DNA from 2 places in the Bradyrhizobium sp. UNPF46 genome. Region 1 is predicted to be linked to the other one. Evidence: riboswitches for the same ligand, from Rfam matches in the RefSeq annotation. Region 1 holds a riboswitch; the other holds the start of a gene.
The links. Region 1 has a riboswitch for S-adenosylmethionine ahead of metX (homoserine O-acetyltransferase MetX). Riboswitches for the same ligand answer to the same signal wherever they lie in the genome.
Positions count from the first base shown of each region.

Region 2: it holds a riboswitch for S-adenosylmethionine, as region 1 does, so the genes downstream of both, UNPF46_RS08665 (O-succinylhomoserine sulfhydrylase) here and metX (homoserine O-acetyltransferase MetX) in region 1, are expected to answer to the same signal.

Region 1 is NZ_LFJB01000059.1:11,986-19,197, forward strand. Features, by position in the region: gene hisC (histidinol-phosphate transaminase) at 1-854, opposite strand, end outside; gene UNPF46_RS22775 (chorismate mutase) at 891-1,739, opposite strand; SAM riboswitch at 1,896-1,975, shown strand; gene metX (homoserine O-acetyltransferase MetX) at 2,065-3,267, shown strand; gene metW (methionine biosynthesis protein MetW) at 3,283-3,945, shown strand; gene UNPF46_RS22790 (alpha/beta fold hydrolase) at 4,060-4,923, opposite strand; gene UNPF46_RS22795 (TIGR02594 family protein) at 5,141-5,812, shown strand; gene UNPF46_RS22800 (MOSC domain-containing protein) at 5,943-6,746, opposite strand; gene clpB (ATP-dependent chaperone ClpB) at 6,988-7,212, shown strand, end outside.
Region 2 is NZ_LFJB01000018.1:69,690-76,901, forward strand. Features, by position in the region: gene UNPF46_RS08630 (VOC family protein) at 1-3, shown strand, start outside; gene UNPF46_RS08635 (SRPBCC family protein) at 161-562, shown strand; gene UNPF46_RS08640 (hypothetical protein) at 692-1,198, shown strand; gene UNPF46_RS08645 (MATE family efflux transporter) at 1,278-2,720, opposite strand; gene UNPF46_RS08650 (hypothetical protein) at 2,887-3,939, opposite strand; gene UNPF46_RS08655 (PAS domain-containing protein) at 4,045-4,461, opposite strand; gene UNPF46_RS08660 (2'-deoxycytidine 5'-triphosphate deaminase) at 4,567-5,703, opposite strand; SAM riboswitch at 5,784-5,863, shown strand; gene UNPF46_RS08665 (O-succinylhomoserine sulfhydrylase) at 5,938-7,125, shown strand.

The DNA.
Region 1 (7,212 bases):
GTCAGCCAGTTGCGCCAGGTCTCGGTGAACTGCTTCGACATCGCCTGATGCGCGGTGTCTTCGATCGCGGCGACCGCGGCATACATCGCCGGCGTCGACACGTTGAAGGGGCCGCGGATGCGGTTGACCGCGTCGATGATGTGCTCGGGGCCGAACATCCAGCCGATGCGCAGCGCGGCGAGGCCGTGGATCTTGGAGAAGGTGTGCGTCACCACCGTGTTCTCGGTGGTGGCGACCAGCTCGATCCCCATCTCGTAGTCGTTGCGGGAGACGTAATCGCAATAGGCGGCGTCCAGCACCAGCAGCACGTGCGAGGGCAGGCCGGCGCGCAGGCGCTTGACCTCGTCGAACGGCACATAGGTCCCGGTCGGGTTGTTGGGGTTGGCGAGCCAGACCAGCTTGGTCTTCGGCGTCACGGCCTTGAGGATGGCGTCGACGTCGCAGGTGAGGTTCTTCTCGGCCGCGACGACGTTCTTGGCGCCGACCGCCATGGTCGCGATCGGGTAGACCAGGAAGCCGTGCGTGGTGGAGATCGCCTCGTCGCCGTGGCTGAGATAGGTGTGCGCGAGCAGATTGAGGATCTCGTCCGAGCCGGCGCCGCAGATGATGCGGTTGGGATCGAGCCCGAAAGAACGGCCGATCGCTTCGCGCAGCACGCGCGAGGTGCCTTCCGGATAGTCTTCGAGATGATCCGCCACGCGCTTGAACGCCTCGATCGCCTTGGGCGAGGGCCCGAACGGCGTCTCGTTGGCCGAGAGCTTGAACACCTTGCGGCCCGGCTCGGCGACCGGGCTCTTGCCGGGCGTGTAGGGCGCAATATCGAGAATGCCGGGATTCGGCACGGGGCGGGACATCTTCAACTCCGAAAGTGGCTTTAAGCGGTACGCGATTTACGATTTTGGCCCGGTCGGGGGCACCGTATAGCGCGTTGCGTGGCTGCCGACGAGGGCCGTGGAGCGCACCGAGGCCCCCGCCTCGATCAGGGCAGCCCTGATTTTGTCGATGCTGGTCGCGCTCGTGACCGAGACCAGCAGCGCTGCGCCGTCGAAGGCGGTGTCGGGCACCGCCACGATCTCGGCGAGCGGCGACAGGGCGCGGGCGACCTCGGCGTTCCACCCGGACACGCGCACGCTGAAGGTCTCGACCTCGGTCACCAGGGCGCTGTCGGGGACGCGCGAGATCGCGAACACCGGCAGCGCGGCCGGATGGTCGGCGCGCTCGACGAACGGCATGCGCGCGATGATCTTCGGCGCGCCTTTTTCCTCGAGCGAGAGCCACCACGGCGTGCGGCTCGACGTCGCCGAGACCAGCGCCAGGTCGCCCTTGGATTTCGCCACCGCCTCGACCGCGGCCTGCGCGCTGAAATGCGCGACGTAAGGCACCGTGAAGCCGAAATGAAAGCGCGCGGAATCGCGCATCGCCGGCTCGCTCACCGAGATGTCGGCATGCACGGAGAACGGCGCCTGCACGTAGGTGAAGGTCGAGATGATGACGCGCCAGATGCTCTCGACGGTGTCGAGCGGCAGGATGCCGCGATGACGCTGCACGATCTCGCGCATCATGGAGGCCTCACGCGCGGGGCGGAATGCCGAGCCGACCTCCTGGGTCTGCTTCACCTGGATCAGGCGGTCGATGATGTCGCCGCGCTGCATCAGCAGGCGATGCATGGCCTCGTCGATCGCGTCGATCTCCTTGCGCAATTCCTGCAATGACGGCGGCGCGGGCGGACGTTGAGACATGTTGGGCTGTCGATCGTTCCGATGGGGGATGTCCTGATTAGGCAGTCGGGGCGGCGAAAGCAAAGAGAAATGACGTCCTTCCCGGTCGGCGCGACGGAGGCGAATTGGGCCGATCCGGGCCGCGACTTGACGAAAACCGCCCAAGACGGTAGCTTTTGCCCGTTCCGTGGTCATTTGAGCCGGCCGGCTTGCAGCCACGTTAAAAAACTCGCTAAACAGGCCGGGGACGCTTTCGATCCCGGCCGAACCTATCGTTCAGGCCGGGTTTTTCATGGCCTGATGCAAGTGGCGATCACGCGTTTGATCGCAAACGAGGTCGATGGTCATGGATGGCGTCAAGTCGATACCGAGTCCTGCGATCAGCGCTGACGAGCGGTCGCATGAGGTGGATCATCCGAGCTCGCAGGTCGCGCATTTCGGCACCGAGCAGCCGCTGCGGCTGGATTGCGGCGTCGATCTCACCCCGTTCCAGATCGCCTACCAGACCTATGGCGAGCTCAACGCCGATCGCTCCAACGCGGTGCTGATCTGCCATGCGCTGACCGGCGACCAGCATGTCGCCAACGTGCATCCCGTCACCGGCAAGCCGGGCTGGTGGGAGACCCTGGTCGGCCCCGGCCGCCCCATCGATCCCAAGCACTACTTCATCATCTGCTCCAACGTGATCGGCGGCTGCATGGGCTCGACCGGGCCGGCGTCGATCAATCCCGCCACCGGCAAGGTCTGGGGCCTGGATTTCCCTGTCATCACCATCCCCGACATGGTGCGCGCGCAGGCCATGCTGATCGACCGGCTCGGCATCGACACGCTGTTTGCGGTCGTCGGCGGATCGATGGGCGGCATGCAGGTGCTGCAATGGACCGCGGCCTATCCTGGCCGCGTGTTCTCGGCGCTGGCGATCGCCTGCGCGACGCGGCACTCGGCGCAGAACATCGCCTTTCACGAGCTCGGCCGCCAGGCCGTGATGGCCGATCCCGATTGGCACGGCGGCGGCTATGCCGATCAGGGCATCCATCCGCATCGCGGGCTCGCGGTGGCGCGGATGGCGGCGCACATCACCTATCTCTCCGACGCCGCGCTGCATCGCAAGTTCGGCCGGCGCATGCAGGACCGCGACCTGCCGACCTTCTCCTTCGACGCCGATTTCCAGGTCGAGTCCTATCTGCGCTACCAGGGCTCCTCCTTCGTCGAGCGCTTCGACGCCAATTCCTACCTCTATCTGACGCGCGCGATGGACTATTTCGACATCGCCGCCGATCATGGCGGCGTGCTCGCCAAGGCGTTCGCGGACATCAAGACGCGCTTCTGCGTGGTCTCCTTCACCAGCGACTGGCTGTTCCCGACCTCGGAATCGCGCGCGCTGGTGCATGCGCTCAACGCCTCGAGCGCGCGGGTGTCGTTCGCCGAGATCGAGACCGATCGCGGCCACGACGCCTTCCTGCTCGACGTTCCCGAATTCTTCGACATCTCCCGCGCCTTCCTGCAATCGGCAGGCAAGGCCCGCGGGCTCACCTCCAAGAACGACTGACGAGGACGGCTAGCGATGTCTGTACAGGAAGTGTTGCCGCTGGGCGGCCTTGCGACGGGACAGTCCGGTCATTTTCGCGCCGACCATCTCCTGGTCGCCGACATGGTCAAGCCTGGCTCGAAGGTGCTCGACGTCGGCTGCGGCGAGGGCGATCTGCTCCAGCTGCTGGAAACGCGCGGCATCGACGGACGCGGCATCGAGCTGTCGCGCGAGGGCGTCAACCGCTGCGTGGCCAAGGGGCTTGCGGTGGTGCAGGGCGACGCCGACACCGACCTCGTCAATTATCCGGACGACGCCTTCGACTACGTGATCCTGTCGCAGACGCTGCAGGCGACCCGGCAGCCGAGGGTGGTGCTGGAAAACCTGCTGCGCATCGGCCGCCGCGCCATCGTCTCGTTCCCGAATTTCGGCTTCTGGAAGATGCGGCTGCAGCTGCTGATCGGCGGCCACATGCCACGTACCGAGAACCTGCCGGCGACCTGGTACGACACCGCCAACATCCATTTCTGCACCATCAAGGATTTCGTGCAGCTCTGCGACGAGATCAACGTCAAGATGGAGCGCTCGGTCGCGCTCGATCTCTACGGCCGCCCGGTGCCGCTGAACCTGCCCTGGTGGGTGTGGAACATGTTCGGCGAGCAGGGCGTGTTTCTGCTGAGCCGCGGCGGGGGAAAATAGTCTCTCGTCGTCATTCCGGGGCGCGCGAAGCGCGAACCCGGAATCCATCGTGCCGCAGCGTATGACGTCCAATGGATTCCGGGCCCGCGCCTTTGGCGCATCCCGGAACGACAGCTAATGCGCGGCCAGCGACCTGGGATCCCGCGCCGGCCAGCGGCCCGCCTCGACCAGCGTGACGAACCGCTCCACGCTTTCGTTGAACAGCGCGGGCTCTTCGAGGTTGAGCACGTGGCCCGATTTCGGAAACATCGCCAGCCCCGCCGCGGGCAGATGCTTCTTCAGGAACAGGCTTGGCCCGATACACGGATCGTCCTCGTCGCCGCAGATGATCAGCGCCGGCGTCGTCGCCTTCGCGATCGCGTCCGTCATCGTATAGATCGAGGGGCGGCCGCCCTGGAAGCCGCGCATCGTGCGCGCCGAGCCCTTGGCGTCGTGGCGCGCCAGCGCGGCGTAGAAATCGGCGTGTCCGCGCGGGTCCTTCACCAGGAACGGAATCCGGCTCGGTGCCTCGCGCGTGATTTTTGCGACCTCGGCGGAGCCCAGCGTCTCGAACTGCTCGGCATTGGCGCGGCACTGCTTGCGCCAGGCCTCCAGGTTTTCGAGCTCCGAGCCGGAGCCGACGCCGGCCAGCGTCATCGACAGCGCGCGCTGCGGCGCGTTCAATCCGATCTGCAGCGAGGAATAGGCGCCCATCGACAGGCCCACGAGATGCGCGCGCTCGATCTTGAGATGATCGAGCACGGCAAGCGCGTCGGTGTAGAAATGTTCGTAGGTGTAGACCTCGCCCTCAGGCACGTCCGACGGCGTGTAGCCGCGCGCCGAATACGTGATGCAGCGGTGGCCGCGCGAGAAGTAGCGCATCTGCGGCTCCCAATTGGTGTAGTCGGCCGCGAACTCGTGCAGAAAAATGATCGGCGTTCCCTGACCCGCTTCTTCGAAATAGATGCGGACGTCGTCCCTGGTCGTGGCGTGGGGCATTAACCGTTTCCCTCTCTTCAAGCCGCCTTTGCAGGATTGCAGTTAATGCTGTTGTCCGCAATGCGGCGGCATTGAACCAGTGTCGGCACAAAATCATCACAGCTATTCGCGGGCAGCCCGCGTCTTTTTCTCGCCACATCCGGCGGCTTAACGGCCAGACGGATGTCGGCCTCAGCGAGGGGCGGACGGGAAGTGGGGTGTCAACGAAGGATGAAGAATGGTTGAGTTGTTTGCGTCTCGCCTGTCGCGTTGTGTTGTTGCGCTGGCGATCTTCTCCGCGGCGGTTGCCGCAGTCGTTTCTCCGGCCTCAGCGCGGCCGCATCATCGTCATAGCGCAGAGCGGCACGCTTACGTGCACCACGCCAGACATCATCATTATCGCCATCATGCGAGCCGCTCGCGCTTCGAGCGCAGCGCCGCGCAGTTGCAGGCGAGCGGATTCGCCGACACCCAGGCGAGCTACGATCCGAACGCCAACGGCGGCGGCATGGCCCATAGCGCCATGGCGAACACCGCAATGGCCAATAGCGGCTTCGGCGGCGGATCGAGCCTTGTATCCGAGGCGCGCCGCTATGTCGGAGGCAATCCGACCGGGCGCGGCAGCCTGTGGTGCGCGCGTTTCATGAACATGGTGCTGGAGCACACCGGCCATAAGGGCTCCGGCTCCGACATGGCGAGCTCGTTCGCGCGTTACGGCACCCGCGTCTCCGGTCCGCAGGTGGGCGCCATCGCGGTCATGTCGCGCGGCCGCCGCGGCGGTCATGTCGGCATCATCACCGGCATCGACGCGCAGGGCAATCCGATCATGATCTCCGGCAACAACGGCAACCGCGTCCGCGAGGCGCCGGTCTCGCGCGGCCGGATCTATGCGTATGTGATGCCGAATTGAGGTGAGATCGGTAGGGTGGGTTAGCTGGTGGTCGCGCGAAGCGCGGTCCGCTTGCGTAACCCACCTCTTCTGTTTCGGCGGAGACAGGCGGTGGTGGGTTACGCCTACGGCTAACCCACCCTACGAACCGTCACACCAATCTCGGCTCTTCCACCGCGACCGCATCGCCGATGCCGATCTCGCCACCTTCGATGACCTCGCCATAGATGCCGCAGTCCATGTGGCCGAGATGACGCGAAAGCGTCGGCGGGATCTCGAGATCGCGCTTGGCCGTCACCGGGTCCACATTGGTGGCGGGGCAGCGGACGATGCGCTTGACGACCTTCAACCGGGCCTGCCCGATCGCGAGCGTCTGGCCGACGAGATCGAGCTCCGACCAGGCCGGCCACCCCGTCACGTAGAGATTGGCGCGGAAGCGCAAGGGATGCACCGCGGTGCCGCCCAGCATGGTCTCGATCGCGCGCACGCTGTTCAGGTTGATGATGGAGACGACCTTGCGGGCGACGTCGGAGAAGCTGTGGTCGCGGCCGGACAGAACCTTGGGCGGCCCCTTCAGCTCCGGCTGGAAATTCTCCGTGAAATAGCGCTCGATGGCGGCGCGCCCGGCCGCGGTCTCGAGGTCTCCGCTGGCGACGGTCTGGCCGTCCTTGCGGATGGTCAGGACGTTGCTGGCATCGTCGAAGCGGCTGTCGAGCTCGGCCAGCCGCTCATTGCGCGCGAGCATCAGGAACTGGATTTTCGGCTTCCACTCGGGCTGCTCGGGATCGAAGCCGCTCGGGCCGTTCTCGATGGCGTAGCGGCGGTCGGCGGGAAGGGTCTGGCCCGTCCGCAAGGGGACGCGGCGCAGAGGCTCCGGCGTCAGGCCCTTGATCGGGTAGCGGTACAGGCCGGTAATCTCGGCGGTCTGGCTGGCTGGCTTTGCGGCAGGGATCATGCCGTTACTTAAGGGATTCGCCCCGGCCCCGCCAAGCCGGCGGATCGGCGCACGAAATTGTGAACTCGCCTCTTTCGCATCCGCAACCTGCTTCCCACATCTGCCTCAGGCCGGCGGCAACGTCGGTAAATGACGATCGTTTACCGCTTGAGAAACCTCAATGCAGTCAGCGGAAACCCAATGAAGATGCCGTATTGGGGTGCCTTAGAGGGCCCCGAGGGCAGGCCGAGGGACAAAAGAGATGAATATCGAAAAGTATACCGAACGCTCCAGGGGCTTCATCCAGTCCGCGCAGTCGCTTGCGATGCGCGAGGGGCACCAGCAGTTTTCCACCCTGCATATGCTGAAGGTCCTGCTGGACGACAATGAGGGGCTGGCTTCCGGCCTGATCGACCGCGCCGGCGGCAATTCCCGCGCAATTCTGAAGGCCACCGAGGACGCTCTCGGCAAGGTGCCGAAGGTCTCC
Region 2 (7,212 bases), on a different contig from region 1:
TGACGCTCACGAGATCTCGTAGGGGGCAAAGCGACTTCTCCGCCGTAGCTCGAAGAGCGGAGGCGGAAGCGTGCCCACCGACTGCCCACGTCAATTCAAATGGTGGGCACGGCGCTACGCGCCTTTGCCCACTCTACAAGACTGATTTTGAGGAAATCCCATGGCCACCATCCACAACGACATCTCCCTCAACGCCCCCGCGCGCGACGTCTGGGACGCCGTGCGCGACTTCGGTGCGCTGCATGAGCGGCTGGTGCCGGGCTTCGTCACCGCCTGCACGCTCGACGGCGATGCGCGAATCGTCACCTTCGCCAACGGTTCGGTGGCGCGTGAGGTGCTGGTCGCTTGCGACGAGGTGAAGCACCGTCTCGTCTATGCCATCAGCAACGAGCGGCTGAAGCATTACAGCGCCTCGGTTCAGGTGATCGCCGACGGCGAGCGGACAAGCCGCCTGGTCTGGATCATCGACATGCTGCCGAACGAGCTTGCTGCCTATGTCGAGGAACAGACCCGCCAGGCCGAGACCGCCTTGCACAAGGCCTTCCCGCCCGCTGCGGCGTGAGCTGCCCTCCAGGCTCTGCGGCTCCGTGAGTTTTCTCACAGAGCGGCGCCCTCGCCAGCCGTAACCATGGCGGCGTGCGTCCGGTTGGCTCCGCTCTCCCGGCGGGCCTGCGCACGCGAGGAGCATGCCATGAGAGGTGCGGACAAGGTGATCTGCCAGGCAGCCGCCGTGCTGCTGCTGTTTTCCGTCGCAAGCACGCCCGCGAAGGCGCAGCTCGCGGGGTTCGGCGGGGGAGGCAGCGAGGACATGATGACGCAGATGGCGCCGATGCTGGAGATGATGAAGGCGAAGATGGGCAAGCGCCGCTTCGCCATGATGATGCAGACCATGGGCCCGATGATGAGCCGCATGATGGAGAATGGCGGCGGCGGGCTCGGTGGTCTCGGTGGCATGATGGGCGGCGGCCTGAATGGCCTCTCCGCCGGCAATCTCGGCGGCGGCTTCGGCGCGCCGAATTACGGCGGCTACGCGCCGATGAGCGGCGGCACCATCCCGGCCGGCTTCGGCGGCGGCGGTGGCGAGATCATGGGCATGCTCGGCGGCGCCGGAGGCGGCGACATGATGGCGATGATCCCGCAACTGATGCGGCTCGCCAATGTCGGCGGCAGCGGCCATCGCCGCCATCGGCATCGCTAGAGCATGATCCGGAAAAGAGTGTAGCGGTCTTCCGAAAGCATCATTCTCAAACAACAACCTAAAGCGCGATCATCGCGCTTTAGTCGGCGCCTGATAGTGCTGGCCTGATCGCGGGCGCGCTCGCGCGCGGCCCCCAGCGCGTCAGCAGGACGCTGGAGGACGAGAGCAGGCCGAGCAGGACCATCGAGCTTGCGGCCAGCCAGAAGTAGCTCTGCGCGCTGGCCCCGTGGGTCGACAGCCACCAGCCTGCGGCGGAGATGTAGACCAACCGCGCCGTCTGCGCCAGCACCGGCCCAATCACCTTGGCGGCGCCTTGCGACGAGAAATACATCACCGTGGCAATGCCGAAGAACGCGTAGAACGGTCCGACCGTCGACAGATATTGATGGCTCGCCGCACGCACGGCCGCGCTGTCGGTGAAGATGTTGATCCAGAGATCGGGAAACACCGCGACGACGCAGGCCGGCGCGCCGACGGCGGCGAAAGCGGCGACGCTGGCGATCCAGGCGACGCGCCGGGCCCGCGCGATGTTGCCGGCGCCGATCGCCATCCCGACCATCGGCACGCAGGCGATGCCGAACGAGAACGCGATCGAGGTCAGCAGGAATTCCAGCCGCGCGCCGATACCGTAACCGGCGAGGATCGCGGTGCCGAACTGCGCCAGCATGTGGGTGAAGATCGAGATCGTCAGCACCGATTGCAGCGGCGAGAAGCAGGCGATGGCGCCGACCTTCAGGATGTCGAAAAACATCGCCCATTGGATGCGCAGGCCGCGCAGCTTCGGCGTGACGCGCGCGCGCCCGGAGAACAGGACCCAGCCCATGATGCAGATGTTCATGGAATAGGCGATCAGCGCGCCGGCCGCGACGCCGCGCATGCCGAACTGCGGCACCGGACCGAGCCCGAGGCCGAGCGTGCCGCCGAGCACGATCTGCCAGGCCGCGGAGTTGAGGATGAGGAACGAGGGCAGCTTCATGTTGCCGGTGCCGCGCAGCACGCCGGCCATGGTGTTGAGCAGCCAGGGCAGCACGGCGCCGCCGAAGAACACCTGCGTGTAGGCGATCGCATGGGTCAGCACATCGCCGCGGCCGCCGAGCATCTCGAGCACTTTCGGCCCGAAGATCAGCATGCCCAGCATGAAGACGAGGCCGAAGCTGATGCCGATCAGCATCGCATGCATGGCGAGCGTGGCCGCGCGCTCGCGATCGCCGGCACCGAGCGCGCGTGCAATGGCGGATGCCACCGCACCGCCCATCGCGCCGCCCGACATCGTCATGGTCAGGATGATGGTCGGGAACACCAGCGCCATCGCCGCCAGCGCCTCGACGCCGAGCCGGCCGATATAGGAGGTCTCGGCGATCACCGTGCAGGTGCCGGCCGACAGCGCGATCACGTTGGGCCAGGCAAGCGACAGCAGCGTGCGCAGGATCGGCCCGTCCACCAGCGCGCTTCGCACCGGCCGCGGGGGCGGCGGCAGCGGACGCTCTTGTTCATCGACCGGGATTTCGGCGATGTCGGACATGTCCCCTCCGGGCACGGGCGCCATTTGCGGCACGGCAATGCATAGGTGTGCCGATCAATTTGTTCGCGCGCAGGGCGCAGCGAGGCCGTGTTAGCACGATGCGGAGCGCTTCCTCCTGCGCCAGATGCAGGCGTGCCCTGCGGCAGTGCATTTCGACGGATGAACGCTATTCGATCGTCCAGACCAACGGCCGGCGGCCGCCGGCGGCGGGGCGCACATGCACGGCGATATGCCGGCCGCACCCGGCAGCGAGGCCTTCGAACAGTCCCTCCAGCACCTTGGCGCAGGCGGGATGATCATCGGCGACGTCGTCCATCAGCTTCCAGCTCCGCTGGCGGAGTTCGAACGTGCCTTCGGACTGCGTCATCTCGGCCGCGTCATCCTGCGCGGCGAACAGCGCATTCAGGAACGATGCGAATTCACTTTTCCCACCGCGCCCCATCGCCAGCGCCGCCGCAACCTCGTCGAAATATTGCATACCGATCAGCTTGCCGGTGAGCCGCAGCAGATAGCCGGCGTCCTCCGGGCCGAACAGCTGCACCATCACGGGCGCGGCAGTGCGGACATATTCCATCGCGTAATTGCGATAGGCCTTCTCCAGGCGCGGCTTCGGCCAGCTCGCAACGGGAAGTGCCGGCGCGGTCTTCGCATCGAACAGCGGCGCTTCGAGATGACGCGCGAACACGAGCCGCTGGTCCAGCTCGAGCGGATGATCGTATTGATGGTAGTAACCTTCCAGCCCGTCCTGGCCGTCGACGCTCTGCTTGGTGCAGACGAAGCCGAGCCTGAGATCACCGAGTGCAACGCCGTTGTTGGCGTGCCAGCCGCGCAGCATCGCGCGGCTCACCTCGCCCGGCACGCCGCAGATCGCGGTGCCCTTCCAGATCCAGCGCGGCGGCGGATAGCGGATCCAGGCCTTGGTATCGCTCTCATACATGTATTCGACATGTACGCCGCCGATCCAGTTGGAGAGATAGTGATATTGCGCGGCCGCCACCGCCGGCGGCAGATGATCGATCCCGAGCTTCCTGAGGCCGGGCAGGAAGCGCTCCTGCTGCTGGCGGCGGAAGACGCGGAAGACGAATTCCGCCGCATCGGCGGTGCCACGGCGCGTGACGACGGTGAGGATGAGGCCGGTGAAGTAGGCGTGATAGAGGTCGGCAACCGCGCGCCAGCGCCTCCATTGGGCTTCCTGCGCGGCGTCTGAGGCGGCGGCCATGTTCGCTCCCGATCCTTGATTTTGATCGAGTGTGTCACTGCACCTTCAGGCAGGCAACATGACGCCCGTGCAGGGCGCCCTGCGCGATCGCCTGCCAATTCCGCATCACGAAGTTTGCGGCGGCGTCCTGGCTGCGCGCTCGCGCTCGACCCGCTCGGTGACATCGCGGGCCATCGCCACGGATCCAAGCACGTTGCCGCCGGAATCCCGCACCAGCGCGAAGGTCATCTCGATGTAGAGCTTGCGTCCGCTCTTGTGTAGCGCGCGGGTCAGCGTCGGCTTGCCCGCAAGCTTCATCGCGCCGCTGGCGAGTGCGGCCTCGAAGCCCTTCCAGTGCGCGGCGCGCAGATGCTCGGGAATGATCAAGTCGAGATTCTGGCCGAGCGCTTCCGCCGCGGAGAAGCCGAACAGCGTCGTCGCGGCGCCGTTCCAGCGCATGATCGTGCCGGAGCGATCCGAATAGATCAGCGCATCCGCGACGTTTTCGGCGATCTTTGCGTCGAGTTCGGATGGATTGCTCATGCCGTCACCTCGTAGCCCGGATGAAGCGGAGCGCAATCCGGGATCGCGCTACAAGTGAGACTGCCCCGGATTACGCTTGCGCTCCATCCGGGCTACAGGATCGCGCTACACCCGGAAATGCTTCGATAGTTTGAGGCCCTGGGCCTGGTAGTTCGAGCCGATGCGCTGGCCGTACATCGCGTCGGGGCGGGCCAGCATCTTCTCGTAGACGAGGCGGCCGACGATCTGGCCGTGCTCGAGGATGAACGGCACTTCGCGCGAACGCACCTCCAGCACGGCGCGCGATCCCAGCCCGCCGGCGCCGGCATAGCCGAAGCCGGGATCGAAGAATCCGGCATAATGCACACGGAATTCGCCGACCAGCGGATCGAACGGCACCATCTCCGCGGCGTAGTCGGGCGGCACCTGCACGGCTTCCTTGGAGGCGAGGATGTAGAACTCGCCGGGATCGAGGATCAGGCTGCCGTCGGGACGGGCCGAGATCGGCTCCCAGAAGTCCTCGACGGAATAGCCGGCGCGGCGATCGACGTCGACGACGCCGGTGTGGCGCTTGGCGCGGTAGCCGACGAAGCCGCTGGCTTTCTCGCCGGAGAGATCGACGGAAACGGCGACGCCGCCTGAGAGATCGGCATCGTCGATGTCGACGAGGCGCTCGGCGGCATGCAGCGCATCGAGCTCGTCGGCATTGAGGATGGCATCGCCGGTGCGGAAGCGCACCTGGCTGAGGCGCGAGCCCTCGCTGACCAGCACCGGAAACGTCTTCGGGCTGATCTCGGCGTAGAGCGGGCCGTGATAGCCGGCGCCGATCATGTCGAAGCGACGGGTGCCGTCGGCGATCACGCGGGTGAAGACGTCGAGCCGGCCGGTCGAGCTCTTCGGGTTGGCGGCCGCGACGATCTCCGGCGGCAGCGCCAGACTCTCCAGCAGCGGCACGATGTAGACGCAGTTGGTCTCCAGCACCGCGCCGTCGGCGAGGCTGAACTCGTGCAGCTTCAATTCGTCGATGCGCTCGGCGACCGTGGCACCGGGCCCCGGCAGGAAGCTGGCGCGGACGCGATAGGCGATGTCGCCGAGGCGCAGATCGAGGCTGGCCGGCTGGATCTGGCTCTCGACGAAGTCGTAGGCGGGCAGGATGAGGCCTGCCTCCGCCATCGCCGCGATCATGCGGTCGGGCAGGATACCATTGGCGTCGGGCGCGACCGTGAACGTCAACCGGGGGTCCTCATCAGGGCTCAAATGCATCCGGACATGCCGGAAATACAGGTCTTTTACGGCTATCCGATGGACGCCTTGACGGAAAGGGCATTGCGGAATATGAGCATCACTTATCCCGTGGTGATTTGAGCCGGCCGGCTTGCAGCCACGTTAAATAAGTCGCTAAACAGGCCGGGGACCTCTGAGATCCCGGCCCGTGGACATGTCCAGGCCGGTTTTTTTGTGCCCGCTTTCGACGAAGCGGTCATGTCGGAGGTATCTATGTCGAAGTCGCCTGCCAACTACCGTCCCGAAACCCGCCTGGTCCATTCCGGCACCCTGCGCTCGCAATTTGGCGAGACGTCGGAGGCGCTGTTCCTGACCCAGGGCTACGTCTACGACACCGCCGAGCAATGCGAGGCGCGGTTCAAGGGCGAGGACCCCGGCTTCATCTATTCGCGCTACTCCAACCCGACCATCGCAATGTTCGAGCGCCGCATGATCGAGCTCGAGGGGGCCGAGGCCGCCCGCTCGGCTGCAACCGGCATGGCCGCGGTGACGACCGCGATCCTGGCGCCGCTCAAGGCCGGCGATCACGTCGTCGCCTCGCGCGCGCTGTTCGGCTCGTGCCTCTACGTCATCCAGGACCTGCTGCCGCGCTACGGCATCGAGACCACGCTGGTCGACGGCTCCGACCTCGACCAGTGGCAGCGTGCGCTCAGGCCCAACACCAAGACGTTCTTCCTGGAGAGCCCGACCAATCCCACGCTCGACGTGCTCGACATCCCAGGAATCGCCGAAATCGCGCACAGCGGTGGCGCGCGGCTCGTCGTCGACAACGTGTTCGCGACGCCGATCTGGCAGAGCCCGCTCGCGCTCGGGGCCGACGTCGTGGTCTATTCCGCGACCAAGCATATCGACGGCCAGGGTCGTTGTCTCGGCGGCATCATCCTGTCGTCGGAAGCGTTCGTCGCCGAGCACCTGCATAATTTCATGCGCCAGACCGGCCCGTCGATCTCGCCGTTCAACGCCTGGGTCCTGCTCAAGGGCCTGGAGACGCTGGGCGTGCGCGTGCGCGCGCAGACCGATACCGCATCGCGCATCGCCGACGTGCTGGCGAGCCATCCGAAGATTTCGCGGCTGGTCTATCCCGGCCGCGCCGATCATCCGCAGGCGGCCTTGGTGAAAAAGCAGATGCGCGGCGGCTCGACCCTGGTCGGCTTCGAGGTCAAGGGCGGCAAGCAGGCGGCGTTCCGCGTGCTCAATGAATTGAAGCTTGCGAAGATCTCGAACAATCTCGGCGATGCCAAGTCTCTCGTCACGCATCCGGCGACCACGACGCATCAGCGCCTGAAGCCGGAGGACCGCGCCGCGCTCGGCATCAGCGAGGGCTTCATCCGCTTCTCCGCGGGGCTCGAGCATGTGGATGATCTGATCGAGGATCTGACGGCGGCGCTGGAGAAGGCGTGAGGCTCTTACCCTCCCCTGGAGGGGGAGGGTCGCTGCGCATGCAGCGAAGCGGAATGCGTAGCGGGGTGGGGTGACAGTCTCTCCACA